3 regions of the Caballeronia sp. SL1002 genome follow, and region 3 is predicted to be linked to each of the others. Evidence: predicted binding sites of a transcription regulator. Region 3 holds the regulator's gene; each other region holds the start of a gene.
The links. The regulator FliA, encoded in region 3, starts transcription of late flagellar genes. The targets are predictions, from matches to a motif close to CTAAAGTTTNNNNNNNNNNNGCCGNTA.
Positions count from the first base shown of each region.

Region 1: a site for FliA is predicted at 1,883-1,909, ahead of motA (flagellar motor stator protein MotA). Genes of this name have one in related genera too.
Region 2: a site for FliA is predicted at 2,296-2,322, ahead of flgM (flagellar biosynthesis anti-sigma factor FlgM). Genes of this name have one in related genera too.

Region 1 covers NZ_JBYMUW010000002.1:2,600,001-2,604,749, reverse strand. The annotation lists gene AC3D25_RS14510 (NarK family nitrate/nitrite MFS transporter) at 1-299, opposite strand, end outside; gene AC3D25_RS14505 (MFS transporter) at 328-1,617, opposite strand; gene motA (flagellar motor stator protein MotA) at 1,956-2,816, shown strand; gene motB (flagellar motor protein MotB) at 2,856-4,004, shown strand; gene AC3D25_RS14490 (response regulator) at 4,107-4,487, shown strand; gene cheA (chemotaxis protein CheA) at 4,585-4,749, shown strand, end outside.
Region 2 covers NZ_JBYMUW010000003.1:505,239-509,987, reverse strand. The annotation lists gene AC3D25_RS19725 (ABC transporter substrate-binding protein) at 1-769, opposite strand, end outside; gene AC3D25_RS19720 (AraC family transcriptional regulator) at 886-1,800, opposite strand; gene flgM (flagellar biosynthesis anti-sigma factor FlgM) at 2,362-2,664, shown strand; gene yddG (aromatic amino acid DMT transporter YddG) at 3,267-4,172, shown strand.
Region 3 covers NZ_JBYMUW010000002.1:2,968,646-2,973,394, reverse strand. The annotation lists gene flhF (flagellar biosynthesis GTPase FlhF) at 1-461, shown strand, start outside; gene AC3D25_RS16140 (MinD/ParA family ATP-binding protein) at 454-1,398, shown strand; gene AC3D25_RS16135 (RNA polymerase sigma factor FliA) at 1,419-2,150, shown strand; gene AC3D25_RS16130 (diguanylate cyclase domain-containing protein) at 2,153-2,689, opposite strand; gene AC3D25_RS16125 (glycosyltransferase family 2 protein) at 3,153-4,106, opposite strand; gene AC3D25_RS16120 (3-oxoacyl-ACP synthase III family protein) at 4,550-4,749, shown strand, end outside.

The DNA.
Region 1 (4,749 bases), 370 kb from region 3:
GTGGAGAGCGCCGTGAAGCGCCGGCCGCCGAAAATCGGTACGAGAAACGAATAAAAGATGCGCAGCGTCGCGCCGGACAGCGCGGGCAGGGCCGTCAGCCAGAACAACTGATTCTTGCTGAAGTGGAAGCCGCCTTTGTCGAGATTCACGACGACGACGCTCCACAGCGACCACACGGCGAACGCGAGCATCAGCGCTGGGATCGAGATCCAGAGATTGCGGCTGGCAACCGATGCGCCGGTGGACTTCCAGAAAGCCGGATCTTCCGGCTGCCAGTGAGTGAGGATCGAGTTGGACATGGATTTTTTCTTTTTGAAAAGCGGGCGATCAAACGGCGCGGCGGCCGGGCGTTGGGCCGGAACCGGCCGGGCGGAAGGAGAAATGCATCCAGACGAGACTGATGGCGGTCGCGCCGAACAGCAGCATGAAACAGGTGCTATGCACGCCGGTGAGGTCGACGAGCGCGCCGAACAGGATGGGCAGCGCGAAGCCGGCGAGGCCGCCCGCGAGGCCCACGACGCCTGAGACCGCGCCGATGTTGTCGGTGTAATCGTCGGAGATGAACTTGAAGACCGAGGCCTTGCCGATCGCCATCGCAATGCCGACGACGAACATCAGCACGGTGAAGACCGCTGGCGACAGCGCGATGCCGAAATCGAGCGGCCCGTTAGCCGATTCGACCACCAGGCGCGTTTCCGGATAGCTCAGCACGAAGAAGCACGCGAACACGATCCACATGACCGCCCAGGTCGTGCGGTAAGCGCCGTAACGGTCCGATAACCAGCCGCCGAAGGCGCGCAGCACGCCGCCGGGCAGCGAAAAACATGCGGCGAGCAGCGCGGCCTGCTCGATATGAAAGCCGTAATGGGTCACGTAGTAGTGCGGCATCCACAGCGCCAGTCCGACGTAGCCGCCGAACACCACCGAGTAATACTGCGAGTAGCGCCACGCGCGCCGGTCGGCCAGCACGCGCGCGTTGTTCGTGCTTTGCGCCGCTTTCGGGACGCGATGCCGCGGGTCGCTCGCGGAGGTCAGCCAGAACACCAGCGCGGTCAGGAGCATGGCAACGGCGTAGACCTTCGGCACGATCGTCCACGTTCCGGCCGCGATGATGAGCATGGGCGCCACGAACTTGGTCAGCGCCGCGCCGGAGTTGCCCGCGCCGAAAATCCCCATCGCGAATCCTTGGCGCGATTTGGGGAACCAGCGCGCCACATACGGCGTGCCGATCGAAAAGCAGGCCCCCGCGAGACCGACCAGCAGCCCGAGCGCGATGAACTGCCAGAACGCGCTCGCATAGGCGATGAGCCAGAGCGGGACGGCGGTGGACAGCATCGTGAGGAGAAAAACGATGCGGCCGCCGAAGCGGTCGGTGCAGATGCCGAGCGGCACCCGGGCGAGCGCGCCCGAGAGCACCGGCGCGGCCGCGATCATGCCGAACTGGGTGTCGGAGAGGCCGAGCTGCTGTTTGAGCGGGATGCCGAGAATCGCGAACATCATCCAGATGGCAAAGCACATGGTGAAGGCGAATGTGCTCGATCCGAGAACGCGCCAGGCGCGTGGATCGAGCGCAGGCTGGCCTGGAATCTGGAGGGACGACTTGCGCGGGGCGGTCATGGCGGCATTGCCCGTCAGCCGGGCCGGTGGAGTGAGATTGGCCTCCAGCTTGGCGCGCGCGCAACCGGTTGAATATCGCCCAGGCGGACGACGCGACCTTGTGTCGCTCGTTCCGACGAGCTAGTCCGAAAGAAGTAGCGCCGCCAAGGGCCGTCCGCGCAGCGAGTCCAAAAACACCTTCGGAAGCCCGTCCCACGAAGCCTCGACGCCTCTGCAGCACACGCCGCTCAGCCGTAAGCCAACCGTTTGCCCGGCAATTTTTTCCTCAAAGTTTTCGAACGACCTGCCGTAAACCAATAAACGGCGGTGTTACCGCAACAAACCTTGAGGATTCAAAAGTGCTGATTTTCGTGGGAACACTAGTGACTTTGCTGTCCGTTTTCGGCGGTTATGCGCTGGAAGGCGGTCATCTGGGGGCGCTCGTGCAACCGGTGGAAATCCTGATGATCGCGGGCGCCGGAGTCGGCGCGTTCATCCTCGGCAACGGGATGAAGACGATCAAGGCGACGTTGCGCGTGATCCCCACCCTCTTCAAAGGGTCCAAGTACGACAAGGCGGTCTACATGGAGCTGATGGGCCTGCTCTACGTCCTGCTCGCGAAGGCGCGCAAGGAAGGCACGCTCACGCTCGAAGCGGATATCGACGATCCCGAAAAAAGCCCGATCTTCACGCAGTACCCGATGATTCTCGCGGACAAGCATATCGTCGAGTTCACGACCGATTACCTGCGGCTGATGGTCGGCGGCAACATGAACGCGTTCGAGATCGAAAGCCTGATGGACGAGGAAATCGAGACGCATCACAGCGAAGGCGAAGCCCCTGCGCAGGCGCTCCACAAGGTCGGCGACGCAATGCCGGCGTTCGGTATCGTCGCGGCCGTGATGGGCGTGGTCCACACGATGGCGTCCGCCGATCAGCCGCCCGCCATTCTCGGCGAGATGATCGCGCAGGCGCTGGTCGGCACGTTCCTCGGCATTTTGATGTCCTACGGCCTGATCGGTCCGCTCGCGAGCGTCGCGGAACAGCGGCTCGCCGAATCCACCAAGATGTTCCAGTGCATCAAGGTCACCATTCTCGCGAGCCTGAACGGTTACGCGCCCGCCATCGCGGTGGAGTTCGGCCGCAAGGTGCTGTTCTCGACCGAGCGCCCGTCGTTCACCGAACTGGAAGAACACGTGCGCCGGGTCAAGGCCAAATAAGCGCGCCGCAAGGCCGCGCGTGACCTCACAGGCATCGAGATGAGCAACGACAAATCCCGCCCGATTTACATCAAGCGCATTATTTCGTCCAGGAAGGCGCATCACGGCGGCGCGTGGAAGCTCGCCTACGCCGACTTCATGACCGCGATGATGGCGTTCTTCCTGCTGATGTGGCTGCTCAGTTCGGTGTCGCAAGTGCAACGGCGCGGGATCGCGGAATATTTCAACATGCCGCTCAAGGCCGCGATTCTCGGCGGCGAAGGCAGCGGCATGGATTCGAGCATCCTGAATGGCGGCGGCAACGACATCTCGAACCCCGAGCACGGCACGGTGCGTCTTAACGACCCCGCGTCAACGCTCGATTCCAAGCTCGGCAAGCGCACGTCGGCCAAGCCCGACGAACAGGCGCTGAAAGACGCCACCGGCGAACTGGAGCGGCGCGAACAGGCGCGGCTGCACGACCTTCAGGTGAAGCTGATGGCCGCCATCGAAGCCAATCCGATGCTGCGCCAGTTCAAGCAGCAGATCCGTATCGACTCCACGCTGACCGGGCTGCGCATCGAAATTGTCGATACGCAGAAGCGGCCGATGTTCGCGCTCTCCAGCGACAACGTGCAGCCGTACATGCGCGACATCCTGCGCGAGATCGGCAAGACGCTCAACGACGTGCCGAACCGGATTGTCGTGCAGGGCCACACGGACGCCGTGCGCTACGCGGGCGGCGAAAAGGGCTACAGCAACTGGGAATTGTCGGCGGATCGCGCGAACGCGTCGCGGCGCGAACTCATTTCGGGCGGCATGGACGAGGCGAAGGTGTTGCGCGTGCTCGGCCTTGCATCGACGCAGAACCTGAACAAGAAAGATGCAATGGACCCGGAAAACCGGCGGATCAGCATCATCGTGCTGAACCGGAAGTCCGAGGAAGCCATGACGCGCGACGATTCGAGCGCGACCACGGTGTCGGACAACGCAGCCGGCGCGGGTATCGATACCAAACTGCCTAAATCCGGCAATAAACCGCTGTTCGACCGGCTGATTCCGGGCATTCCGGCTCATTCCGCAACGTCTGGAGCAATCCGTCCGGCCGCCGCGACGGTGCCTGCCGCGCTCGACCCGGCGCATCGCGCCCCGACGCCCGTGCAAATTTCGTCGATTTTGCCTATTTCGCAAGCAACTTCGACGCATTAACCCTCAAGTCCTGCGCTGCGGCGACGTTAAGACAGCTTAGTGACCGGCGCGACGCTGCCCGAGAAGACAGCGACCGACCGGCCATCACCAGCAGAGAATTCCATGATCAAGAACATTCTGGCAATCGACGACTCCGCCGCCATGCGGCAAATCCTCGCGGCGACGCTCACGGCGTCCGGCTACAGCGTCACCGTGGCCGCCGACGGCGTGGAAGGACTGGAGTCGGCGCTCGCCGAGCCGTTCGATCTCGTGCTGACCGATCACCACATGCCGGGTAAAAGCGGCCTCGACCTGATCGCGGAGCTGCGCGCGAACCACGCCTACAAGGCCACTCCGATCCTCGTCCTCACGACGGAGTCCGGCGAGCCCTTCAAGGATGCGGCGCGGGCGGCCGGCGCGACGGGCTGGATCGAAAAACCGCTGGACCCGGACCTGCTCACGGAAGTCGTGGCGGCGATCTCGGAAGCGGCGGAACAGGACTAGAACGGCGTCCTGGCGGCCAGGGCCGCAAGGAAGCCGGACCTACTTAAAACGCGAATAGCGGCGACGACTGACCCAGCCTTTTGGCGGTGAGAAAAGCATGACACTCGATATTACCCAGTTCTATCAAACCTTCTTCGACGAGGCCGACGAGCTGCTCGCGCAGATGGAGCAGTTGCTGCTCGTTCTCGATATCGCCAACCCGGATCCCGAGGATCTCGCGGCGATCTTCCGCGCGGCGCACTCGATCAAGGGCGGCGCGGCC
Region 2 (4,749 bases), on a different contig from region 3:
TCGCGTCGTTGCCCGTGACGGGCGGCACCGGATTGACGCCCGCCGCCTTGAAGGCCGCGACTGCGCCGCCGCCCGTGCCGTCGTTGGCCGCCACCACGCCGACGATCTGCGAGCCGAAGCGCGTGATCTGCCCGCTCACCCACTGCTGCGCTTTCGGCGGCGCCCAGTCGGGCGTGTCGTACTCGGCCAGCGTCTTGTAGCCGCTGCCTTCCAGTCCGGCGTGAATGCCCTTTTTGATGAGTCCCGCAGCCGCGTCGGTCGGCGAGCCGTTGACCTGAAGCACGCCGCCCTTCGAGGCCGGCACGCCCGATTCCTTCAGATGCTGAACGAGCGATTGCGCGATGGCCTTGCCGATACCTTCGTTATCGAACGAGACGTAGTAGCTCGCGGGCGTCGACGGTACAGGCCGGTCATACGCGATGACCTTGATGCCCTGACCCTGCGCCATATGAACGAGCGACGCGGCGGCCGTCGAATCCACCGGATCGAGCACGATCACTTTGGCGCCCTGCGCGATCACCGAGTTGAACTGCTGCTGCTGCGTGGCGACGTCGGCATTGGCGTTCTGATAGAGCACCTTGCAATCGGGACAGAGCTTGCTCATCTCGGCCTTGAAGCCGGGGAAATCGTGTTGTTCATAGCGTGTCGACGCTTGATCGGGCATCAGGAAAGCCACCGTGCCGCTGGGCGCGGCCCATGCCGCCGTGCCGCTCATGAGGCTCAGGCCGAGCGCACTGGCGCCGATCAGTCGGTTCGAAAGTCTGGTCATGGAATGTCTCCGTCTTTTAGAAAAATCGGCACAGGTTCTGCCGTGGTTGGGCCGCTTGAGGCTTTTTGTTGAAGTTCTTCGCCAGCGATGTCCGGATCGATGCCGACCGTGACGGGCTAACCAAATACTTCGGAGAGGGACATGGCGTCGGACGATTCGGCCGCGCTGCCCGCATTGAGTTGCTGATAGGCGCGCCATCGCGACGGCGGCATGCCCTTGAGCGACAAGAACTGTCGATTGAAATTCGAGAGGTTGTTGAAGCCGACGCGGTAACAGATGTCGGTGATACTCAGTTCGCCCGACATCAGCAACTGGCACGCGAGATTGATGCGCAGCCGGTTGATGTACTGCACGAACGGAACGCCGGTGTGCCGGCGGAAATAGCGCGAAAACGCGCTGACGCTTTGACCGATGAGTTCCGCCAATTCGGATTCGTGCAACTCTTGCGACAGGTTCTTGCCGATATAGGACAGCACATGGTTGATGCGCGTTTCGGCGTAGCGCGTCGGGTCGGCGCAGTACGTGTCGCTGGCAAGCTTGATCGGCGCTACGCTTTGCACCAGCAAGTCGAGCAGGGCAAGAAGCAGGGTCACGCGCCGCAAGCCCTTCGCGACGAGCAATTCGCGCATGATCGGCTCGGCGGCCGCGCCTGTTTCAGGCGTGAAGAGAACACCCCAGCGCGACGCATCGAGCAACGAATCGACGCGCTTGAGTTCGGGGAAAGCCGTGATTGCACGCGCAATGAAGTCCGCGTCGAACTGCAGGATCAGACAGCGTTCATCGACGCGTTCGCCCTTCGGCACGCTGCTGACCCAGTTGTGCGGAAGATTCGAGCCGACCATCACGAGATTGCCGGGCGCGAAGTTCCCGATGAAATCCCCGACGAAATATTTGCCTGTCGTCGAGGTAATCAACTGAATTTCGTATTCGGGATGGAAGTGCCAGCGCACCGTCCGATAGGGATAACCATGGGACCAGATCTTGAAGGACTCGTCCCGCCGCACGGCCACCAGTTCCAGGTCGGGCTGGATATTTTTCGTTTCGCGGGAATGCGCCTGCGCCGCCGCGCCAAGCGTCGTGTGCATCTGTCTGTCTCCTGAACCTATTCTGTTTTTTTCGACAGTTCGCGTAGATCGTGTTGCGGTTGCCGTAGGAGAAAAATAGACCCGTAGCGGTAATCTCGCCACTGAAATTAAGACCGCTAACCGATACTTTTTTGCATCGGGGTATGTCCGTACGGGAAAGGCGTAGAGGCTTGTGCGTCGCAGCAGCGCGAGCAGGCAGCCGCGTTTCGCGTCGCATTCGATCTCGATGTGAGGCGGGATTTTCGTTTCCGGCACAACCCGAGTGGAATGCCAGCGCGCCGCTCTGTGAGGGACCGAACACGTGCGATTTTGCCGCTAAAAGTGGCTATGTGCGATTCCTCACACTTTGTTGCACTTTGTTTCAACTGCCTGGAAGTCCCGCCCAGAAAGGCTCTCAGCGCTACGGTAGGCGTTGGAGGTCTTCGCGGAGCCTGCTGGACGGTGAAGTTTTCAAACGAGGGACCGTTAAAGAATTCAACACACGACAAACGGACAGTAGAGGCCCTTATGAAGATCGAATCCAGCAACAACACGAACGCAGTGACCCAGACCGGCGCCACGCGGGCAATCAATAGCATCGACGCGGCGAGCGCCGTCGGCGCCGTGCAAAAGACGAGCGCGAGCAGTTCGACGGTCAGCTTGTCGTCGGTGTCGGCGCTGCGTGCGGCGAACGTCCCGGATATCGACACGGCGAAGGTCGACTCGATCAAGGCCGCGCTTCGCAACGGCACGTACAAGGTCGATACGAACAAGATCGCCGACGGCATGATGCGCAGCGTAGGCGACTTGCTGCAAACGAAAGCGGTCTGAACGCAGCCGATCACACCCGCGTGGCCGCCAGCCGTGGCGGCTATTTCAGGAACGCGTCGAAGTGCTGTGCGCCGGCAGCACAACGTGGTTCGAGGAAGTCCAGTGTACGAACCCGTGGCGCCATGAATTGCCGCCGCTGAAAGAGCGCGTGGACGGGCGCATCGGGACCGCGCCGCGCTCGCGCAATCGTCGATCAGTGCCGTCCATGCGCGCGCGTCGCTCACGCGAAAAGCGAAATGGTCGATGCGCGGTACAGGAACGGCGGCGGCCGCCCGTCCGCTCGTATGGACCAAATGAATGACGGCACGGCCGTCGAGATAAAGGCAATAGCCGTCGACGCCGAATGGCGGTCGAAGTCCAACTTCCATTTGCGCGACATCGGCAAAAAACGCGCGCAACGTTTCGACGTCGCCGGAGACGATCGTGACGTGAACGAGGTGCATGGCAAACTCGCGAAGGCAAAGGATTCATTATCGACGCGCGCCATGCCGTCGATAATGTGGCCGTTCATTGCATCGCTTTCAAAACGAGTCCGAAGAATGCCGCGGTTGGTTACGGGCTTGTTCACCGATATCCCGGTCATCAACACCGAACTTATATTCATGCGCGAACGGAAAAAAGCGACCCTTATCGGGTTGGTTGCGGTGCTTCTCTGGAGCTCGATTGTCGGCCTGATTCGCGGTGTGAGCGAAGGACTCGGCGCAACCGAAGGGGCCGCGATGATATACACGGTGGCCTCGGTCATCCTGTTCTTCTCGGTGGGATTTCCGAACTTGCGGAGGTTCTCGCGCCGCTATCTGGTCTGGGGCAGCCTGCTGTTCGTCGCTTACGAGTTATGCCTGTCGCTTTCGATCGGATATGCAAGCAATGGACGTCAGGCAGTGGAGGTTGGCATGGTCAATTATCTATGGCCGACATTCACGCTGATTGCGGCCATTCTGTTCAACGGGCAGCGCTCGAACTTCCTGATCTTTCCGGGGTTCTTGCTCTCGCTCGTGGGGATTGGCTGGGTGTTGGGCGGCGATCAGGGTTTCAATGTTGCCGAGATGCTGACCAATGTCGAAGCCAATCCCTTAAGCTTCGGCCTGGCTTTCGCCGGCGCATTGATCTGGGCCGCGTATTGCACGGTCACGGCCAGAATCGCCAAGGGAAGCAATGGCGTGACGCTGTTCTTCATGCTGGTTGCACTCACGCTATGGGTTAAGTGCGGCGTCGAGGGCGGCGGTGCGATGCACTTCAGTTTGCGCACCGTTATCTATCTCGTGCTCGCGGCGTCGGCGCTTGGATTCGGCTATGCCGCGTGGAATATCGGCATCCTCCACGGGAACGTGACCGTGCTTGCTGGGGCGTCCTACTTCATACCCGTCCTCTCGTCGATGCTAGCGGCCAAGCTGCTGAATTCGCCGTTGCCCTTCGCTTTCTGGCAAGGCGCGTCGATGGTTTGCGCGGGATCCATTCTTTGCTGGATCGCGACGCGTCAAATCGAGGCGGTGCCTGTTGTGGAATAGCGTGCGCGTTCCATGCTCGACCAGCCAAAACACGCTTGGTTGGCGCGCCCCGATCCCGGCAAACCACAGAGAATCAACGCGTAAGCCTTACGTTAGCACTTCCAGTTTATGCACTGTTGTTTACAGACTCCGCACGAGCCTTAAGCGGCGATGGCCTTATTGCCGCGCCGTGCGGGACTATTGCGCCGAGGTAAACAATGTTCTCGATTGCAAGGATATTCACCGGACAGTTCGACGGCATGGGGCACACCATCTCCGGGTTTTCGATGAGGGACCTCGTCGACGCTACGAGCGACGATTATGTCGGCATGTTCGCGATCGTCGAACCCGCCGCTATAGTGCGCAATCTCACTGTGAGCGGCAATGCGAGCACGGCGATCGGTACGCGACTCGGGCTTCTTGCGGGCCGCAATCGCGGGACGCTGGTCAACGTGCATACATCGGGCGGCGTGGGCGCGGAGGAGAATCTCGGCTCGGTCATGGGGGGTCTGGTTTCGCGCAACGACGGCACCATTCAACGTTCATCCAGCAGCGCGGGCGTAGGCGGCCAGGCGGCCTCGGCGGACTCGTCGGCGAG
Region 3 (4,749 bases):
ACATCGTGCTGATCGATACGATCGGCATGAGCCAGCGCGACCGCATGGTGTCCGACCACATTTCGATGCTGTGCGGCGCGGGTCTGCCGGTGCAGCGCCTCTTGCTGCTGAACGCGACGAGCCACGGCGACACGCTGAACGAAGTCGTGCAGGCCTATCAGAGCGCGCCGGACCAGCCGCCGCTCGCGGGCTGCATCCTGACCAAACTCGACGAAGCGACCAATCTGGGCGGCGTGATCGATACGGTGATCCGCTACAAGCTGCCGGTGCATTACGTATCGACGGGTCAGAAGGTGCCGGAAAACCTGTACGTCGCCACCAAGCGGTTCCTGATCAAGAGCGCATTCTGCATTCCGCGCGACGGCTCGCCGTTCGTGCCGCAAGACGAAGAAGTACCCGCATTGCTGTCCGCGCTGTCCGCGCGCGCCGCCACCGAACTCCATGAGGTCCACTTTGGATAAGCTCGTACTCGACCAGGCGGAGGGCCTGCGAAGGCTGCTCACGCATAGCGGGTCGCGTGTGGTGGCAGTGGCGGGCGGGCCAGCGGGAATAGGCTGCACGTCGACTGTCGTGAACCTCGCCGCCGCGCTCGCGCAGCAAGGCAAGGACGTGCTGGTGATCGACGAACGGCAGAATTCAGGCTCGATCGCGTCGCTGGTGGGTTTGAAGGACACGGGCGCGCTGGCTGCCGTGATGGCGGGCAAGCGCTTTTTACAGGACGCCGTGACGCGCACCGAACTCGGTTTTTCGCTGATCGCCGCAGCCCGCGACGAACGCGTGAGCCACGATGCCGCGCGCAGCCGCGTGCTGCTCGACGGTCCCGCCGACATCGTGCTGATCGACACGCAACTGGATCGCAACGGCGCGTTGTCGTCGCTCGCGGCTCAGGCGCAGGACTTCTTGATCGTCACGCGGGTGGCCGCGGCCGCGATCACCGAAGCCTACGCTTGCATGAAGCGCCTGCACTACGCGCACGCCATCGCACAGTTTCGCGTGCTGGTGAACCACGTTCAGAACGCGGCCGACGCATCGGTCGCCTTCGATAACCTCGCGGGCGTCGCGAGCCGGTATCTGGCGGTGTCGCTGAGCCAGGCCGGATATGTCGCCGAAGATGCCCGTGTGGCACGGGCGCGCGAACTTGGACGGTGCGCGGTCGACGCGTTCCCGGCCACCGCCGCCGCCCGCGATTACCGCTATATCGCAGCAGAACTGCAGTATTGGCCGATGCGTCCCGCGAAAGCGGCGCGCGGTCTGGACCTCACGGCCGAGCCGATGAGTGAAGTTGACATGACGGGCACGCGTGCCGGGACATCCGCGGAATTAGCCGCGAAATTTGCCCCGACACACCGCGCCGAGACCGCCTCCGCCTTTGCCATGAGCAGCGCGGTTTCGGTGTGATACAGGAACAGGGGATTACGATGTACAACGCCCAAGGAAAACTCTCTCAAGCCGACGTGCTGACGCGCTATGCGCCGCTCGTGCGACGGCTCGGCCTGCAGCTCGTCGCTAAAATGCCGGCGAGCGTCGATCTCGACGACCTGATTCAGGCCGGCATGATCGGCCTTCTTGATGCGGCTGGCCGCTACAAGGAAGATCAGGGCGCTCAGTTCGAAACCTACGCGAGCCAGCGAATCCGCGGCGCGATGCTGGACGAACTGCGCGCGAACGACTGGCTGCCGCGCAGCATGCGCAAGACCTCGCGCGAGGTGGAATCGGCGGTTCACAAGGTTGAACAGAACCTTGGCCGGTCGGCGAGCGAGACGGAAATCGCCGAGCACATGCAAATGCCGCTCGACGAATACCAGACCATGCTGCAGGACTTGCACGGCAGCCAGTTGATCTATTACGAAGACTTCGACCGCTCCGCCGACGACGAGCCGTTCCTCGACCGCTATTGCGTCGACCGTTCGGATCCGCTCTCCGCGCTGCTCGACGACAGCCTGCGCTCGGCGCTGATCGAAGCCATCGACAAGCTGCCGGAACGCGAAAAGCTGCTGATGAGCCTGTACTACGAACGCGGCCTGAACCTGCGCGAAATCGGCGCGGTGATGGAAGTGAGCGAATCGCGGGTTTGCCAGTTGCACAGCCAGGCCGTCGCGCGGCTTCGCGCGAAACTGCGCGAACAGGCGTGGTCGGGCGTCGCAGCGTAACTTCAGCGGTTTGCCGGACCCGCGTCCGGTTCGAAGCCGCGCCGCACGGCGGATTCCGTGCGGTTACGGCCGGACGTTTTAGTTTTAACGCGGTGCATCGCGCGGTTGGCGGCGCGCATTGGCGCGGCGATATCCTGTAACGGCGCGTACGCGCCATCCGGCACCGCGTGATCCTGCACCGTCAGAGGCGTCGCCAGCACGCCGTGGATATCGTCCGCGCTCGCCTGCACGTCGTTCTGCCTGGCCACGTCGCGCGCCACGACAAGTTCGTTGCCACCGTACCGCTCTTGCGCACGCGTCGCGCCGGCAGGTCCGCGAAGGCTTGCAGCAGCACGTCTGCCGGCCGCATGGCCGCAGGTGTCGGTCACGTCCTTGAAACCATCGAGGTCGATCAGCCGCAGCGCCGTCGCGCTCAGTGCCGTTTGCGTTGTTGTCGTCGGCCGCGCGGCCGATGGAATGCTCCAGCGCAAGACGGTTCGGCAGCCGCTCAGCGGATCCGTCCCCGCCTGCCGCGCCAGATTCCGGGTCGCCGTTCCCATACACGGCCTACGCCGAGCGCAGCGGGCTGATTCGCCATTCACCGCGGCTCGAAAGTCGCGATCGCCGTGGCGCGGCATGGACGAGCAGCACGCCACTCGCGAATGCGAGGCGACGCGTCGCCTGCTTTTTTTCAGCGTCGCGAGTCAGCGAATGCCCGAACACGGTCTCGATGGCTAGCCCTCCGAGCCTGCTTTAAAACCCCCCACGAAATCTCCGCCGATATGGCGCGCGTAGTTCTGCCTGCGCCCGACGTGGGCGCGATAAAACCGATATTCCGAGCCTGAGCGCGCAGATACCGAACGATCGCGAGTTTTTGGGATGAGGTGAAACGTGAGGCGCGACCGGTGCTATTGCACGGATCGGCTCCGGGAGGCGCGGCGGCATCGAATGCGTGCCACCGCAAGGGCCAAGGAAGGGAAAGCGTTGCGCCCGGGCACGCGGGCGCGAAAGAAATTGCTGGCGTTACACTGCGGCCAGACGGCGTCCCATCATCGTGCCGACGTTCGCGACGTCGGCGCGGAATTGCGGCGAATCGAAGAGGTCCGCCGTCGGCTGCGCGGTCAATTCCTGCAAGTTGTTCAGCAAGGGAACCAGTTCCGCGATGCCAAGCGTCTCGATTCCGTGCCCGTACACCTTCTTCAGGTGCCCGGCGGCTTTTACCAGCCCGTCGACCGAGAACTGGCCCGCCGACGCTTCGCCGCGCACCATCACTTCCCACTCGTAGTAGCCGGCCGCGATGATCGGACTCGATCCGCTCGACGTCTGCGCCGCGTGCTTGCGAAAGCAGCTCATGTAGCCGCCCACCAGAACCAGCGGAGCCTGCGCGGCGAGATTCATGTACATCGCGACATCGTTCAGGAAAGTCACGTTCCACGCGCGATACGCCATGAGCGACGAGAAATCGACGCGATCGCGGACCATCATCACGTTGCTCGGCTCGCCGATGAAATTGTTCGCACCGGCGATCATGTTCTGCACGAGAAACTTGCGATCGATCAGCGCCGTCTCGCCCGTGGCGATCAGTGAAGGCGGCACATGGACGATGTTGTCGCCGCCGTCGATAAACACCCGCTCGTGAAACGCCATGACCGATTCCGGATGCTGCCCGAGCGCGCCGATCAGCACCTCGACCGACTGCGGCATCAGCAGATCGTCGTCGTAAAGCCACTTGACGTACTGTCCGCTCGCTCGCTCCCAAAGCCGCCGCGAATTGGCCCGGCCGTCACGAAAGCCGTGGTGAAAGTACTGCACGCGCGGATCGTCGATACCTTCGACGATGTCGCGCAGCACACCCTCGGTCGTGTCGTCCCCGACCAGGATTTCGATATCGGCGAAGCTCTGCTCCTGGGCGCTCGCGATCGCCTTGCGCAGATAATCCGGTTTGTACGCGGGAATGAGAATGCTGACCGTCGCCATATGAAATAAACCCTGAAGAAATAAGTCTGCGCGCCTGACATCCCGGCGAGTCGCACTCGACGTAAGAACGGATGCTGCGCACTTTTGCCAGCTCACAGCATATCGGTTAGCCCTGCAACCTATCCCGCGAACAAGCCTGCGTTCTCCTGCCAATTCACCCCTATGCGCGCGCACGGGCCGATATCCATTCGTCGGAAATAGCCGGTTTTAGGGCGGTTGATTGGTCGATCGGGCGCGCTCGGCGAACGCTACCCTTCAGGTTGTGTTGCCGGTGTGCCGCATGCGGACATCCGCTATCCTGCTTCCATGGACCGTTTCGTCGCGGTCGTTCCAGCAGGGACAGGCGAATCGCCCGGCTGCGTTGTAAAGCACGTCTATTCGATTCGGGGCGCGGTCTCGCCATCACGGATCGGCTGGCCGTCCGCCCACTCAAGCGGTTCAAGATGACAAACTTACTGACGACGCCCGATATCTATCTCAATGCCATTGTTGCGGTTCCCGGCGACGTCGTCGAACAAAACGATGCGGCGACGCTCGGGATTCCAGCCGGAAACTACGAGCGGATCGTCAGGAAAATCGGCGTGCATCGCCGGCCGGTCGCGGCTCCCGGCCAATACACGAGCGACCTGGCCTACTCCGCCGC